Linked DNA regions of Spartinivicinus marinus. The protein of the gene in region 1 interacts with the protein of each later gene in a pairwise test. Links are inferred from orthologs where the notes say so. Each region holds a gene or a part of one and is shown in the gene's direction. Other genes may lie near its edges.

Region 1 (8,237 bases):
TGCTCATACAGAAGTGCTTGCACCAGGTTATAATATTATTTCTACAAATGAAAATTTTGATCTAATGGATAAAGACAGCTTGTCAAAAATTGATTCAGGCACTTCCATGGCTACTCCCGCGGTAGCGGGTTGTATTGCGCTTATGGCTGAAAAAAACCCGTATATTAACACCGAAAAAGTTAAAAATATTTTTAATACGACGTTTCAAAAGAAATTACAAAAAAACACTAAAAAGAAACAAGCTGCTGTTTTAGATTGTATTGCCGTATTGAACAACACACCTACCGCTAAACTAGTATCACAAAAGTAACGCGTTATTTTATAATAATGACATCGCAATCACCTTGTTTGATAAATCGCTCAGCCAGCTGCCCATGCATTGCATGGGTCCAGTGGTTTTGAGGTAGCCAACCTATAATAAGTAAGTCGACAATTTGCTGTTGTAATCGCTGTTTGATGACATAATCAGGTTCTCCTTGTATACAGGTAATGGCAAATGTATCTGTGGGCAGGGAACTTAGCAGTTGGTGAACTTGCTGATCAAAGTAAGTTTGTCGTTGTTTAACTTCATTTTGATGAGGTTGGGTAAGATCTGTGTCAACCAGCCATTCGGCGACTAAAGGCGTTACTGCATGAAATAACTCAAGCTTGATGGTTAAACAGTTAGCCAACCAACTGCTGGTGGCTATTATTTTGTGAGTTAATGTTTCGTGCTGAGTATCATGTGACTCGTTGCTAACACAAACTAACCCTCGTCGACTTGGTGTTGACTGGGTGATAAACCATATGGATGTATTGGCCTCTTTAGCTAATTGAAGGGTGTTTAAAGCCATTAAGTGTTGTGTAAAAGAGAGAGTCGGATGGAGGTCTTTGAAAATCATGGATATCTGTTTATCTAGGCAGACCTGATTTAGTTGATGTACACCTTCTATGCCGAGAAAAATCCCACAGTAATGATGAGTTTTATTTATATTTAATCGGCTACAAATCTGTTCAATCTGCTGTCTTAATTCTGCTTCAACTTGCTTATTATTGGGGAGCTGGTAGTTTGGTAAGGGTAAGTACTTAAGCGGCTTAGGAGTTATCACAGCATAATAAACGTCTTCTGCAAGTAAGGCTGCTGTCGTTATTGCTTTATTTAAAAAAGTGGGAGAAAAAAATGGCCAATCCAATAGCACCAAACCAAAAGACGAATGTAGTGTATTGAGAAAATTCATTGGTTAACCGCTGTTTTATAATGATTATCTAAACAAGTATTTATTATTATGGCATAAAAAAATAGTGATTTGATTCACGGTTTGGTTGTTTGGTAACCGTTTTTAATCGGTTCAGTTTTTTTTATTGCAAAAAGTCATTATATACTCCTCTCGGACGATTTATTCGTGCAATGGAGAGTTTGGCTTAATGAAAAAAATGAATTTAATTACAGTGGGTATTGTTCTAAGTCTGGCTTCTTATACAGCAGTCGCCGAAGAGCAAGTTAAGCCCCACGCGTATGTTGCTCCTTCGGTGGGCAAATACTTTTTTAATAATGACCGTGGCCTTGAGGATGACTCAATTTACAGTCTGGACTTTGGTTATCAGTTTAATGAACGTACTGCCCTTCAATTAGGGGTAGGTGGTTTAAAAACTGAAGACCCTGGTTTGGATAACGAAGTTGATGGTCAGTGGTATCACCTAGATGGCCTTTACTTTTTCAACCCAACAGGTAAATGGAAGCCTTATCTATTAGCCAGCGCGGCTCACATGAGGCTAGACCCAAATACCTCTGGTGTTGATGAGGAAACACTACTAGGCGTAGGCGTCGGTATTGAGCGTGAGTTAACAGATCGATTGGCGCTAAGAACCGATGTGCGTGGTTACCATAGTCTTGATGAAGATGATAACGATGCAGCTTGGATGTTCTCACTCAAATATGCTTTGGGTGATACTAAAACCAGCAAGCCGCGTAAAGTAACGCCAGCACCTACACCAGTAGCAGAGCCGAAGACGATTTATGTCGATAAGCCTGTTAGTGTGAGGCTTAATGTTGAGTTTGACTTTGATAAGTCTGAGGTTAAGCCTGAGTATTACGGCGAGCTGGAAAAAGCAGCTCAGTTCTTACGCAAATACTCTAACGTGCATGTCACTATTGAAGGGCATACTGACTCAGTTGGTAATGACACCTATAACTTAATGTTGTCTCAATCTCGTGCTGATGCAGTACGTGAAGCGCTGATTGAACAATATCAGGTTGATGGTAATCGCTTGACCTCTATTGGTAAGGGGGAAGCTGAACCTATTGCTGATAACGGAACACCTCTGGGCCGTAAGCAAAATCGTCGGGTTGTTGCTACCATTGAAGCGGTTGACCGTGTACAAAAAGTAGTTTCTGAGTAATAACCTAAAGCTGAGTTGGTAGCAGGTGATAGGCCTGTTTACCAGCTTCTGCTGATGTTGCTTGTTTCATGCTAATTTAAAGACGTAAAGGGATAGTTATTCTACTAAGCGACAGCCTGCTTAATGACTCTTTGTAAAACCAGTTTGTTTATTAAAAGCGCTTGTTGATTAAAGAAAAAAGCCCCAAGGTCGATATTGGTGACATGGCTATTTTCTATTGACGACAGGGCGAACGATGGTAAAGCAAGCATTCTCTCTCTGGAACCGTTCTGGTATTCGTTACCGTACAGCTGTTTTATTTTTTCTTTTAACAACTACTGGTGTATTACTGGCTGGCTGTGCTTCACACCGAATTAACCAAGAGCTAGATTTTGCATATCAGCACTATGATAATGGTAATTGTGTTGGCGCTTTGCACTCTCTCAGTCGGGTTGATCGAATGATTCGCTCGCAGCCTCGGCGTTTTTTACAACCAGAAGTATCAATGTTACGAGGCCTGTGTTTAGAACGACAAGGCCTGTATATGGACGCAATCGAAACTTACCGCTTCATTCAGCAGACATACCCTCAATCTGAATATGCCTATCGTGCCAAAGCCAGAATCAGAGTATTAACGGGTGGCAAAGTGGGTAGAAGCCCTTATGCTAAGTGACATTTTAATGTCCGTTTGTTAACACTCGCCTTTTAACTTTTATTACTTACGACTACACTTTTACTAAGATTGTGCAATTCGCAAGCTACAGGATGGCATGTGATTTGTTTGTAGTGGTGATATATCTACTGAGCTTGTTCATACAGGGAGGTGCAACTGATAACGAAATTACTAGTTTACTAACAATGGCAAATCATAGCTTTACTCATGAAAAACGTCTAATTCCTCGCCACCATCTGACTGAATACCTGACTGTTTATAATGGTTATACCGATAGGGCGATGGGCTTTATTGGTAACATATCCACACAGGGACTGATGCTGATTAGTGAGCTTCCCATTATGACAGGTGCTGAGTATCAGCTACTGATTAAATTACCTAACAACGCTGGAGTGATAGATTTTATTGCAGTCTGCTTATGGTGTAAGGCGGATGTAGATCAGCGCTACTTTGACTCAGGATTTGAAATTATCCACACTCATCGGGGGATTGAAGATATTGTTGAGTCACTAAAACACTACTTTAGCTTTAAAGATTAACGTTAAGGACCGACTTTAGTTTAAGAGCTAGCTTTATTTAACGATTTATTTAGTTTTGCAGGCTAACCCCGTAGAATACCCTTATGTAATTCACATTGAGTGGTATTTGATAGTTATCTTCCCTTATGTCTGAACAGTCGGAATCAACCTATGCAATTCCTGCCGAATCGATTGCAGTTGAACATGAAGTTAAGCGCAGCCGGTTTATCGCTTTAGTTGAGCGTATTCAAGATCGCCAACAGGCACTAGCAGCGATAGAGCAAATAAAAATACGTTATCCAGATGCTCGACACCATTGTTGGGCTTATGTTGCAGGTCCACCTGAAGGTGCAACCAGTATTGCTTTTAATGATGATGGCGAGCCACAAGGTACAGCGGGTAAGCCCATTCTTAATGTAGTACAACATCATAAAGTGGGTGAAGTACTTGTAGTGGTGGTGCGTTATTTTGGTGGAGTCAAGCTCGGTGCGGGTGGTTTGGTTCGAGCTTATTCAGGAGTAACCCAAGCTGCACTTGAAAAGTTACCAACTATATTAAAAGTGCCGTGTATTACTGCAACCGTTAGTTGTCAGTACTCCTTTGAACCCATTTTAAAAAGCTTATTACCTGAATATCAGGGAACTATTATCGACTGTCAATATACCGACCATGTGGAGATGGCCATTCAACTGCCGCTGGAAAACAAACAGTTGATGACAGCAGCCATCACTAATAAAAGTAAAGGGCAAGCTAAAATCACCTAGCCTGTTCATCACGAGAAATAACGAGTAACCAATGCCACAAGCCCCAACGTTATATTGGTATGATTTTGAAACCTTTGGCGCTGACCCAGCCAAAGACTGGCCTGCACAGTTTGCGGGTATTCGAACTGATCAAGACTTCAATGAAATAGGCTCTCCTGATAGCTTTTACTGTCGACTACCTGATGATCAGTTGCCAAATCCAGAGGCTTGCTTAATTACAGGTATTACTCCACAAACTACTTATCAACATGGGATAACTGAAGCGGCGTTTGCAGATAGAATTTATCAGCAGTTTAGTCAGGCACACACCTGTGTATTAGGTTACAACAGTATTCGATTTGATGATGAAGTGACCCGTCACCTGTTGTATCGTAATTTTTTTGATCCCTATGCCAGAGAGTGGAAAAACGGTAATAGTCGTTGGGACTTGTTGGATGTAGTACGCGCAGCTTATGCATTGAGGCCAGAAGGCATCGAGTGGCCCATTAATGAAGAAGGTTTGCCAAGTTTTAAGTTGGAGCTATTAACCCAAGCCAATGGGATTGCTCATACTCAGGCTCATGATGCTTTATCAGATGTCAGAGCTACGATTGCCCTGGCGAAGCTGTTACGGGAAAAACAGCCTAAGTTATTTAATTTTATGCTAAGCATTCGCCATAAAAAGCAGGTGTTAAAATATCTCTCAACAGGACAGCCAGTTGTACATATTTCAGGGATGTTTTCTGCTAATCGTGGTTGTATGGCCGTGGTCATGCCTCTCGCTGAGCATCCAACTAATAATAATGGTCGTATTGTCTATGATTTAAGCGTAGATCCTACTCCCTTGTTAACCTTATCTGTGGAAGAAATTCGCGAACGTTTATTTACCCCTGCTAGTAAATTGTCGACAGGGGTAGAGCGGATTCCCCTTAAAACGATTCATATTAATAAATGCCCGATTATTGCTCCACTAAATGTGTTGCAGCCAGCTGACCAGGAACGTTGGCAAATCGATTTAAACAGTTATAAACAACATCATCGAGTATTAGTAGAAGCACCAGGATTAGGAGATAAAGTAGCAGAAGTATTTAATCAGCTGCCTGAGACCCAAACAGATAACCCAGACTTAATGCTTTATAGTGGTGGCTTCTTTAGCCCTTATGATCGTAGCCAAATGAATCGCTTAAAAACGTTGCCGCCTAGTCAGCTAGCGGATATGGTGGGGCAGTTTCAAGATAGTCGGCTGGATACCATGTTATTTCGCTATCGGGCTCGCAACTACCCTGAAACACTGACTGCGTCAGAAGATCAACGCTGGCAAAGTTGGTGTCAAGCCCGGTTACTGAATAAAGGTGCAGGAGGCAGTATTTGTTTATCAGAACTGCAAGCATTAATCAGGGCTCTCTTGTCTACCAAGCAAACCCCTCATGAGCAGACTATTCTAAGGCAGTTACAGCAATTTGCAGATGAAAAGCAAGCAGCTCTGCAACTCCCTTAAAGTGTTTAAATGCTAATTGCTTAACCAATAGGTCAGGTAATATAATTCGTTTCCTTTTGGTTATAGTTGGATTGTAATCTGTACGAGGCAGTAATCACTGTCCGTTAGAAATGAGGCAAATATGTCACGTAGTTACCGGTTGGTTATAGGTTGTCCTGATAGGGTAGGAATTGTTGCCAAAGTCAGTAATTTTTTAGCTACTTATAATGGCTCAATTACTGAAGCCAATCATCACTCAGACACAGACTCCAATTGGTTTTTTATGCGCCATGAAATCTGTGCAGACTCTTTGCCGTTTGACCTTGAAGGGTTAAAAACAGCATTTGCACCCATTGCCAATGAGTTTAATATGCAATGGCAAATTACCGACTCAGAAGCCCCTAAAAAAGTTATTTTGATGGCCAGTAAGCAGGCGCATTGCCTGGTTGACTTATTGCACCGTTGGCACAGTGGTGATCTGCACTGTGAAATACCTTGTGTTATTTCTAACCATAATGATTTACGCAGTATTGTTGAGTGGCATGGCATTCCTTTTTTCCATGTGCCAGTTGATAAGGATAATAAAGCTAAATCTTTTGCTCGGGTTATGGAGCTAATTACAGAACATGAAGCTGATACTATTGTATTAGCTCGTTATATGCAGATTTTACCGCCCGAAGTGTGTAAGCAATATGCTGGTAAAATCATTAATATTCACCATAGCTTTTTACCCTCTTTTATTGGTGCAAAGCCCTATCATCAAGCTCATCAACGAGGGGTGAAGTTAATAGGTGCTACTTGCCATTATGTCACAGAGGAATTAGATGCTGGGCCTATTATTGAGCAAGATATAGTACGAATTAGCCATCGAGATACAGTCGCGGACATGGTGAGATTAGGAAAAGACTGTGAAAAAACGGCGCTTGCTCATGGTTTACGGTATCATTTAGAAGACCGTGTTATCATTCATGACAATAAAACTGTAGTTTTTGTTTAAAAGCAGTTGTCTGAACTGAAAGCCTCGAGTGTTCCATGCGCAAAATAAGGTAACAATTTTATGCATGAGCCACTCGCTCTTTTTTCGACTAAAATGTAAGAAAAAGGGTAGAGGCATAAAAACTTGAATAAACTCATTGAATACCTTTGTGTATTTGTTTGTCTTAGTCTCTCAGCTGATTTATTGGCTACAGCTAGCAAATCAGCAAAAACAATAATAGTCTCAGGCTTGCCTGACTACTTTCCATTTTCATTTGAAGAAAATGGTGAGCTGAAGGGCGTATTCATTGATCTCTCAAAAGATATTTTTGCAAAACTAAAAATACCAGTAGAATATCGTATATTTCCCTGGAAAAGGGTATTGAATAATGCAAAACATGGCCGTATTGATATGATCGCAGGGCTTTACAGGAGCCAAGTAAGAGAAACTTACTTAGATTACTCAATAGCTATTATCCCTGACCCAACAGCCATTTTCATGAGAAAAGGTAATGAATTTGAATATGAAAGCTGGGATGATTTAAAAGGAAAAAATGGGGTGACTGGTTTAGGTTATGTGCTGGGAGATAAATTCAGTCGATATGAAAAGCAATATCTAAATCTATATCGAGTGGAAGGATCGAAAAGAGCATTTACTCTATTAGCTGATAATAAAAGACAATTTGATTATACGATAAATGGATTTTATCATAGCTTGCAGCTATTAACTCAATTGGGGCTTTCAGATAAAATCACTTATTCACCTCATTTTGTTACGAATCCATCACTTTATTTCGGATTCTCCAAAAAAAAGCTACTGGGTGATTTATCTGAAAAAGTAAATATATTGATAATTAAATACCAGAAAAATAGACTAATTAGACAATATATTAACAAGTATGTCGAATCGTTACAGATTCAAAAAGCTGAGATGTAGCCTAAAGGGCACCTTCAATGATAGCAAACAATGAAGGAGTCCCTAATGAAAGGTCTTCATATGTAAAAACTACTATGGGTTTATATGGTGTTGAAAAAATATACTATCTTCAGAATTGTTTTGCAGTAAGCAAGTGAAGCCATTTTTTTCGAGTACACGTTTTGATGCAATATTGTCTTTATCAATACCAGCAGTCAATAATGAAATATTGTTGTGTCTGCACCACACAATAAACCCTTCAATGAGTTCGCTTGCAAACCCTTTGCCCCAGGCAGGCTCTTCTAATATATAACCAATTCTCAATGCCGTTTCGTTACTATTATCTTCATCTTTAGTCAGAATAAACAGCCCAATAGGTATATTTGTCTGTTTTTCAATAATCAATAAAGTTACTCCCTCGCTATCTCTGGCTTTAATCCAATTTTTTGCATGCTCATCCGTATGGATATTTTGCCAGTCTGCAGGAAGTGAATGTGTGACAGCAGGAGTCAAAATTTTTTGAACTGTGTCTGTTAAGTTAAATTGTGGGGGCACATTCTTATCAATGGCGTGCCAT
Region 2 (6,059 bases), 1.6 Mb from region 1 along the record:
ACTATTGCGTATTCATTTAACAGTGGTACCTTGTTCTGTAAAGCCGGAGTATAACTCCGGCTTTTTTAATGGGGTAGAGTAGAGGCTGTGAAAACAGAAGTAAAAGCTGGTCGTTATCGGCACTTTAAGGGCCAGTACTATGAAGTAATTGGGGTAGTGACTCATAGTGAAACAGAAGAAAAGATGGTGTTGTATAAAGCGCTATATGGTAAACAAGGCTTATGGGTAAGACCATTGGTATTGTTTTTTTCGTCGGTGATGGTGGATGGTGAACAAATTCCCCGGTTTGAATATTTAGGCGATAAATAAGATAGCTGCTATGTTGAGATTATTGTTACTGACAACACACTGCAATTGTCTTTAAGTCTAATTTACTTGCAGAAAGACAGAATACGTCTTATAAAGGCGCAAATTTTTGTAATTGAATTATCTTTTATGGATAAGTTTTGTACGTTTTGGATATAACAGGTCACCATGGGTAAATCACTAGTCATTGTTGAGTCACCAGCAAAAGCCAAAACGATTAACAAGTATTTGGGTAGTGACTTCATTGTTAAGTCATCTGTTGGGCATATTCGAGATCTTCCTACTAGCGGAAGCAAGAAGCCGGTTGATGCGAAAGCGCGAGCAAAAGCAGCGGCAGAAACCCGTAAGCTGTCACCTGAGCAGAAGGCAGTTTATAAAAAGCGCAAGGCTCGTGAGCAACTAGTCGCGCGGATGGGGGTTGACCCAGAAAATAATTGGCAGGCTAATTATGAAATATTGCCTGGCAAGGAAAAAGTCGTTGATGAGCTGAAACGGTTAGCTAAGAATGCTGACAAAATCTACCTAGCAACGGACCTTGACCGAGAGGGAGAGGCCATTGCTTGGCATTTGCGTGAAGCGATAGGGGGTGATAACGAACGCTACCGACGGGTTGTGTTTAATGAAATCACTAAAAATGCTATCAAAGAGGCATTTGAACACCCAGGCCAGCTTAATATGAGTCGGGTCCAAGCCCAGCAAGCCCGTCGCTTTTTGGACCGGGTGGTGGGCTATATGGTGTCACCGTTGCTGTGGAGCAAAATTGCCAGAGGCTTGTCAGCCGGTCGAGTACAATCAGTCGCTGTGCGACTGATTGTTGAGCGTGAGAACGAAATTCGCCAGTTTGTTCCAGAAGAGTTTTGGGAAATTCACGCTGACTTGAACACACCACGGCAAGAGGCGGTTCGCTTTCAAGTCACCAAACAGGCTGGCAAAAGCTTTCGACCTACCAATAAAGCGCAGGCAGATCAGGCGCTGGCTGTCTTAAATCAGGCTACGTATCAGGTTGCTAACGTTGATACGAAGCCAACGAGTACCAAGCCTAATGCGCCTTTTATTACGTCTACTTTACAGCAGGCAGCAAGTACTCGGTTAGGGTTTAGTGTAAAGAAAACCATGACCATGGCTCAGCGGCTTTATGAGGCTGGTTATATTACGTACATGCGTACGGATAGTACCAACTTAAGTGCAGATGCTGTTGCCGCTTGTCGTGATTATATTGTTGATAGTTATGGGAAGCAGTATTTACCTGAGCAGGCTAATTCTTATAGCAGTAAAGAAGGGGCACAAGAAGCTCACGAAGCAATCAGGCCATCTGATGTCAATAGCAAACCAGGCTCAATTAAAGGGCTAGAGCGCGATGCTGAGCGGTTATATGAATTAATTTGGCGACAGTTTGTGGCCTGTCAGATGCCGCCAGCTGAGTATTTAAGTACTAGTGTGGTAGTGGCAGCAGCTGATTTTGAATTACGAACTCGTGGCCGGGTACTGAAATTTGATGGTTTCACCAAAGTGCTGCCTCCTGTCAGTAAAAAGGGCGAAGAAGCTACTTTACCGATTATTAACGTGAATGAGGTGCTGGACTTGCTTAAGCTGGACCCCAGCCAACACTATACCAAGCCACCGGCTCGATTTACTGAAGCTGCATTAGTAAAAGAATTGGAAAAACGGGGGATTGGTAGGCCCTCTACTTACGCATCCATTATTTCAACTATCCAAGATCGAGGCTATGTCAAGCTGGAAACACGCCGCTTTTACGCTGAAAAAATGGGCGACATTGTAACTGAGCGGTTAGTGGAAAGCTTTCATGACCTAATGGATTATAGTTTCACTGCCAATATGGAAGGAGATTTGGACCATATTGCTGAGGGTGAGCTGGAATGGCATAAGCTGCTGGATAAATTTTATGCAAACTTCAGTAAAAAGCTAGCACTGGCTGAGTCTGACTCCAGTACTGGAGGGATGAGGGCGAATGAGCCTACCATGACAGATATTGACTGCCCCACTTGTGAACGCAAAATGCAAGTGCGTACGGCTAGTACAGGCGTATTTTTAGGCTGCTCAGGTTATGCATTACCCCCTAAAGAACGTTGTAAAACCACCATTAATCTGGTGCCTGGTGATGAAGCCATCCATGCTGATGATGATGAGGGTGAAGCTAAAGCCCTTCGAGCTAAGCACCGTTGTGATAAATGTGGTACTGCAATGGACTCTTATCTGATAGATGAAAAACGCAAACTGCACATTTGTGGTAATAACCCAGACTGCTTTGGCTATGAAATAGAGTTAGGGCAGTTTAAGTTGAAGGGCTATGAAGGGCCTGTGCTGGAGTGTGACAAGTGTAGTGCTGAAATGCAGCTGAAAACAGGGCGGTTTGGTAAATATTTTGACTGTACTAATGAGGCATGTAGTAACACTCGTAAACTGCTGAAAAGTGGCGAACCAGCCCCTCCTAAAATGGAACCTGTACCGATGCCAGAGCTGCGTTGCCAGAAAGTTGATGATACTTACATTTTAAGGGACGGAGCGTCAGGGCTGTTTTTAGCGGCCAGTCAGTTTCCCAAGAACCGAGAAACTCGGGCACCGCTAGTGAGTGAGTTGGTTCCTCATCGCAATGAAATTGACCCCAAATACCACTTTTTGATGGAAGCACCGCAACAAGACCCGGATGGTAATCCAACCATTGTGCGGTTTAGTCGTAAAACCAAGGAGCAGTATGTAATGACTGAAGTAGAGGGTAAAGCGACGGGGTGGCGTGCTTTCTTTAAGGATGGCAAGTGGGAAGAGCAGGTCGCTAAAAGTAGAGCTAAAACCAAAGTAGAGGCGGCAAGTTGAGGGGGAAGCTGCTGCTAGGTGAAAAAGTCATTCCTGACAAGGGAGATTTGCAAGCCTTAGTCAAGCAAAAACTTTATTTTGCTGCTGCTTTGTTGCGGCAATATCAGCAACTGTCTGATCCACTGCCTGGTGATCAAGAGGGATTATTACAAGCAGTTGCCTGGCATTTGGTAGCTGCTGTTAATGCCTTTAGTCATGAGCTAGGAGCAGAATATCAGATTCCCTTAGCTGCTCATTACCACTCGTTTGCTGAGCTAAATGATGAGCAACGCCAATCTGCACCAGGGCTAAATAGCTTGCAGCAGCTATTGCAGGAAGGTGATAGCTGGTTAAGCCGTTTGTATGATTATTTCAGTCGTGTAGAGGCCTTGCAGCCAACAACCTTTAGCCAACAAGGCCAGCCAGTAGGAGAACTGGCGCTGATTGCATCCAGCCAAGTGTCCTCTTTTCAAATGTTATCAGATTGCTATCAGGCGTTAGCTGATTTTATTCAGCATTGGCGAGAACAGTTAGTTGAGTATTAATCGCTGGCAGTTGTTATTTCGACAACTGTTGTATGGTATAGCTATATCGTTTTAATGACTGTTATTGGAAATGGAGGCCCAGTTTATGACCCGCTCACTTATTTTGTTTTTGTTTTTTATGAGTATGACCAACTCATTAATGGCTAAAGAACTGCCTTATGATCCTAAGGCTAATGCTAAGCAACAGTTAGCCCAAGCCCAGCTAGCAGCCAAGCAGCAAGATAAACTGCTATTGATTGCTTTTGGGGCTAACTGGTGTCCGGACTGTATTGCTTTGGACAAGGCAATCAGCAGAGGACAGCTCGCTGAACTGATTAAAACTCACTTTGTAACCGTTAAAGTGGATATTGGCCGCTGGGATAATAATATGGATATTGTGAAGGAATACGGCAACCCTGTTAAAAAAGGTATTCCTTCGATTGTCGTGACATCCGCAGATAATAAAGTGTTATTTGCAACGAAAGGTGGCCAACTGGCAACTGCGAGAAGAATGGGGTCTGAAAACTTCTATAGCTTTTTTACTTCGCTCAGTAAGTTGAAAACCCAAACCACAACGGGAGCAGAGGCTCAGTCAAAGGCCGTTCAGGAATTATAAATGTTTAAAACATGTAACGGTGTAAGCGTTGTAGTTTGATGACAGCCTTAGATGGAGTGGTCATCATAAACAACCAGCATGTGGTTATCTTCTTCTACATAAAAGCGCCCTTTACCCAGCCCTTCAGCATACTGCTTGAGGTAATGGGTAAGGGAAGAGGCTAACAGCTCTCGCTGAGCGATTTCATAGCAGTGTTCAAAAACCTGTCCAACAGTTCCTTGGTTGGTAGGGTTAAGGTCAACGAAAACGATGTTAAAACCTGGGTCACCCCCAATGGGAATCCACAGCGGGTCATAATTAAGCGGTTTGACTTCTGGACAGTGGGCTTGATAAACCGTAGCCATTTTTTGAAAGTCTTTACTGTTGTTAAGTGCTATATCATGCTCTAAATGATACTGGCGTTGATTCAGTATCTCCGATACAGAAAATAAATCACCATGGAAAGGTAAAATGCCGCAGGTACATAGGTGATGAAAAAAATTATCCGTTTTCTCACCGCTGACAGCTAACAGAAACGCCCGTAGGTCATTGGGCAGGCTAGTCCCTAGTTCAGCTTCCAATTGTTCAATTTGTTTTTGCGAGGCACCAGCATTTAAAGCATCTAAAAAGACGGGTTGGTTTACTTTAAACCACTTAAGGATTTGCTGCCAGTAACGTAATATAAGGTCCGCCATAATCTGCTACTACTGCTTTTGTTAATCCTAATTATTACGTTTTAGCTAGCAATTAGCTAGTTGTAGGGCTCTCCATTAGTTTTTATGGTTCACAAATTTATTGCAAACTTATAAATAACGGGTTTTACAAACGGCCTGCTTGTTTTAAAAGTATTTAAAAATCAGCCGATTACTGAAATCTCAGGTGTTAGCTGGGATCAGGGTCATTACGGTATTTTATTGAATCACTTCGCGAGCATGCCGCATTCGGCCTACCATGATGAGTTGTGATTTTAAGTTTCTCATTCGATCATTCAGGCGAAATGCTAGTGCTTTTTGTGCAGATTTAAAATTGGGAAAAACAACGAGCTCATCAACTGGGTCAGTGGTCAAGACAATATCGTAACTGTCTTCACTATCACAGGTGATTTTATAGTGATACATAACTGAACTCTGAACTGGCTGAAGTGCTAAGAAGGAAAGATTGTCATCAGACTAGGTTTAAATATAGGTCAGCCATGAGTCGATGCAAGTAATAAATAAAGAGTAGAAATGCCTGGAAAGTCATGTGGACTAGAGGAGATACCCTAGACTATAGAAATCTAGAACTTGTTATGCGGACACTAATTTATTTTTGCCATAACGTTATAAGGTTATTATTGCTGTTTGTTATCAAGATTTATAATGTCGTCATCCAGTTAAGCATAAACTCAATTGAATTAAGGACATTTCATGATAATTCCAGTGATTCTCTCTGGAGGAACCGGTTCTCGACTCTGGCCACTATCCCGTGAGCTTTATCCTAAACAGTTGCTTAATCTGGTTAATCCAGATGCCAGTTTGTTACAAGAAACGGTTAAACGATTGGTAGGATTTAAGGAAGTAGAGGCACCTGTTGTGGTGTGTAATGAAGAGCATCGTTTCATGGTAGCAGAGCAGCTCAGGCAAATAGCCCAGCCGGCAGAAAGTATTATCTTAGAGCCTATAGGTAGAAACACTGCACCCGCTATTGCAGTAGCTGCACATAAAGCGATGCAGCTTAGCAGCGAAGCAATATTATTAGTACTACCAGCAGATCACGCTATTCAAAAATTAGAAGCCTTTTATAAGGCAATTCTCTATGGTCAGCAACATGCCCAACAGGATCGA

What was found.
Region 2: the proteins of OQE68_RS19885 (region 1) and topA interact in binary tests that used the Escherichia coli proteins (3 or more experiments, as listed by UniProt). The link is inferred for Spartinivicinus marinus from one-to-one orthologs.

The regions. Positions count from the first base shown.
Region 1 is NZ_JAPJZK010000001.1:4,437,947-4,446,183, forward strand. Bases 2,709-5,504 are described here. They hold OQE68_RS19885 (YigZ family protein), read left to right. Parts: upstream 2,709-3,695; coding sequence 3,696-4,313; downstream 4,314-5,504. Other genes in these bases: OQE68_RS19875 (tetratricopeptide repeat protein), read left to right, coding at 2,709-3,031; OQE68_RS19880 (PilZ domain-containing protein), read left to right, coding at 3,217-3,570; sbcB (exodeoxyribonuclease I), read left to right, coding at 4,345-5,504. Also shown: OQE68_RS19860 (S8 family peptidase), read left to right, coding at 1-310; OQE68_RS19865 (universal stress protein), read right to left, coding at 315-1,217; OQE68_RS19870 (OmpA family protein), read left to right, coding at 1,405-2,379; more of OQE68_RS19875, read left to right, coding at 2,615-2,708; more of sbcB, read left to right, coding at 5,505-5,790; purU (formyltetrahydrofolate deformylase), read left to right, coding at 5,912-6,766; OQE68_RS19900 (substrate-binding periplasmic protein), read left to right, coding at 6,890-7,681; OQE68_RS19905 (GNAT family N-acetyltransferase), read right to left, coding at 7,754-8,237.
Region 2 is NZ_JAPJZK010000001.1:5,990,607-5,996,665, reverse strand. What follows is about bases 142-3,338. They hold topA (type I DNA topoisomerase), read left to right. Parts: upstream 142-474; coding sequence 475-3,138; downstream 3,139-3,338. Other genes in these bases: OQE68_RS26415 (DUF6586 family protein), read left to right, coding at 3,135-3,338; OQE68_RS26425 (DUF1653 domain-containing protein), read left to right, coding at 142-309. Also shown: more of OQE68_RS26425, read left to right, coding at 88-141; more of OQE68_RS26415, read left to right, coding at 3,339-3,662; OQE68_RS26410 (thioredoxin family protein), read left to right, coding at 3,748-4,257; OQE68_RS26405 (SMI1/KNR4 family protein), read right to left, coding at 4,305-4,931; OQE68_RS26400 (hypothetical protein), read right to left, coding at 5,148-5,354; OQE68_RS26395 (mannose-1-phosphate guanylyltransferase/mannose-6-phosphate isomerase), read left to right, coding at 5,643-6,059. UniProt on the Escherichia coli protein: Releases the supercoiling and torsional tension of DNA, which is introduced during the DNA replication and transcription, by transiently cleaving and rejoining one strand of the DNA duplex.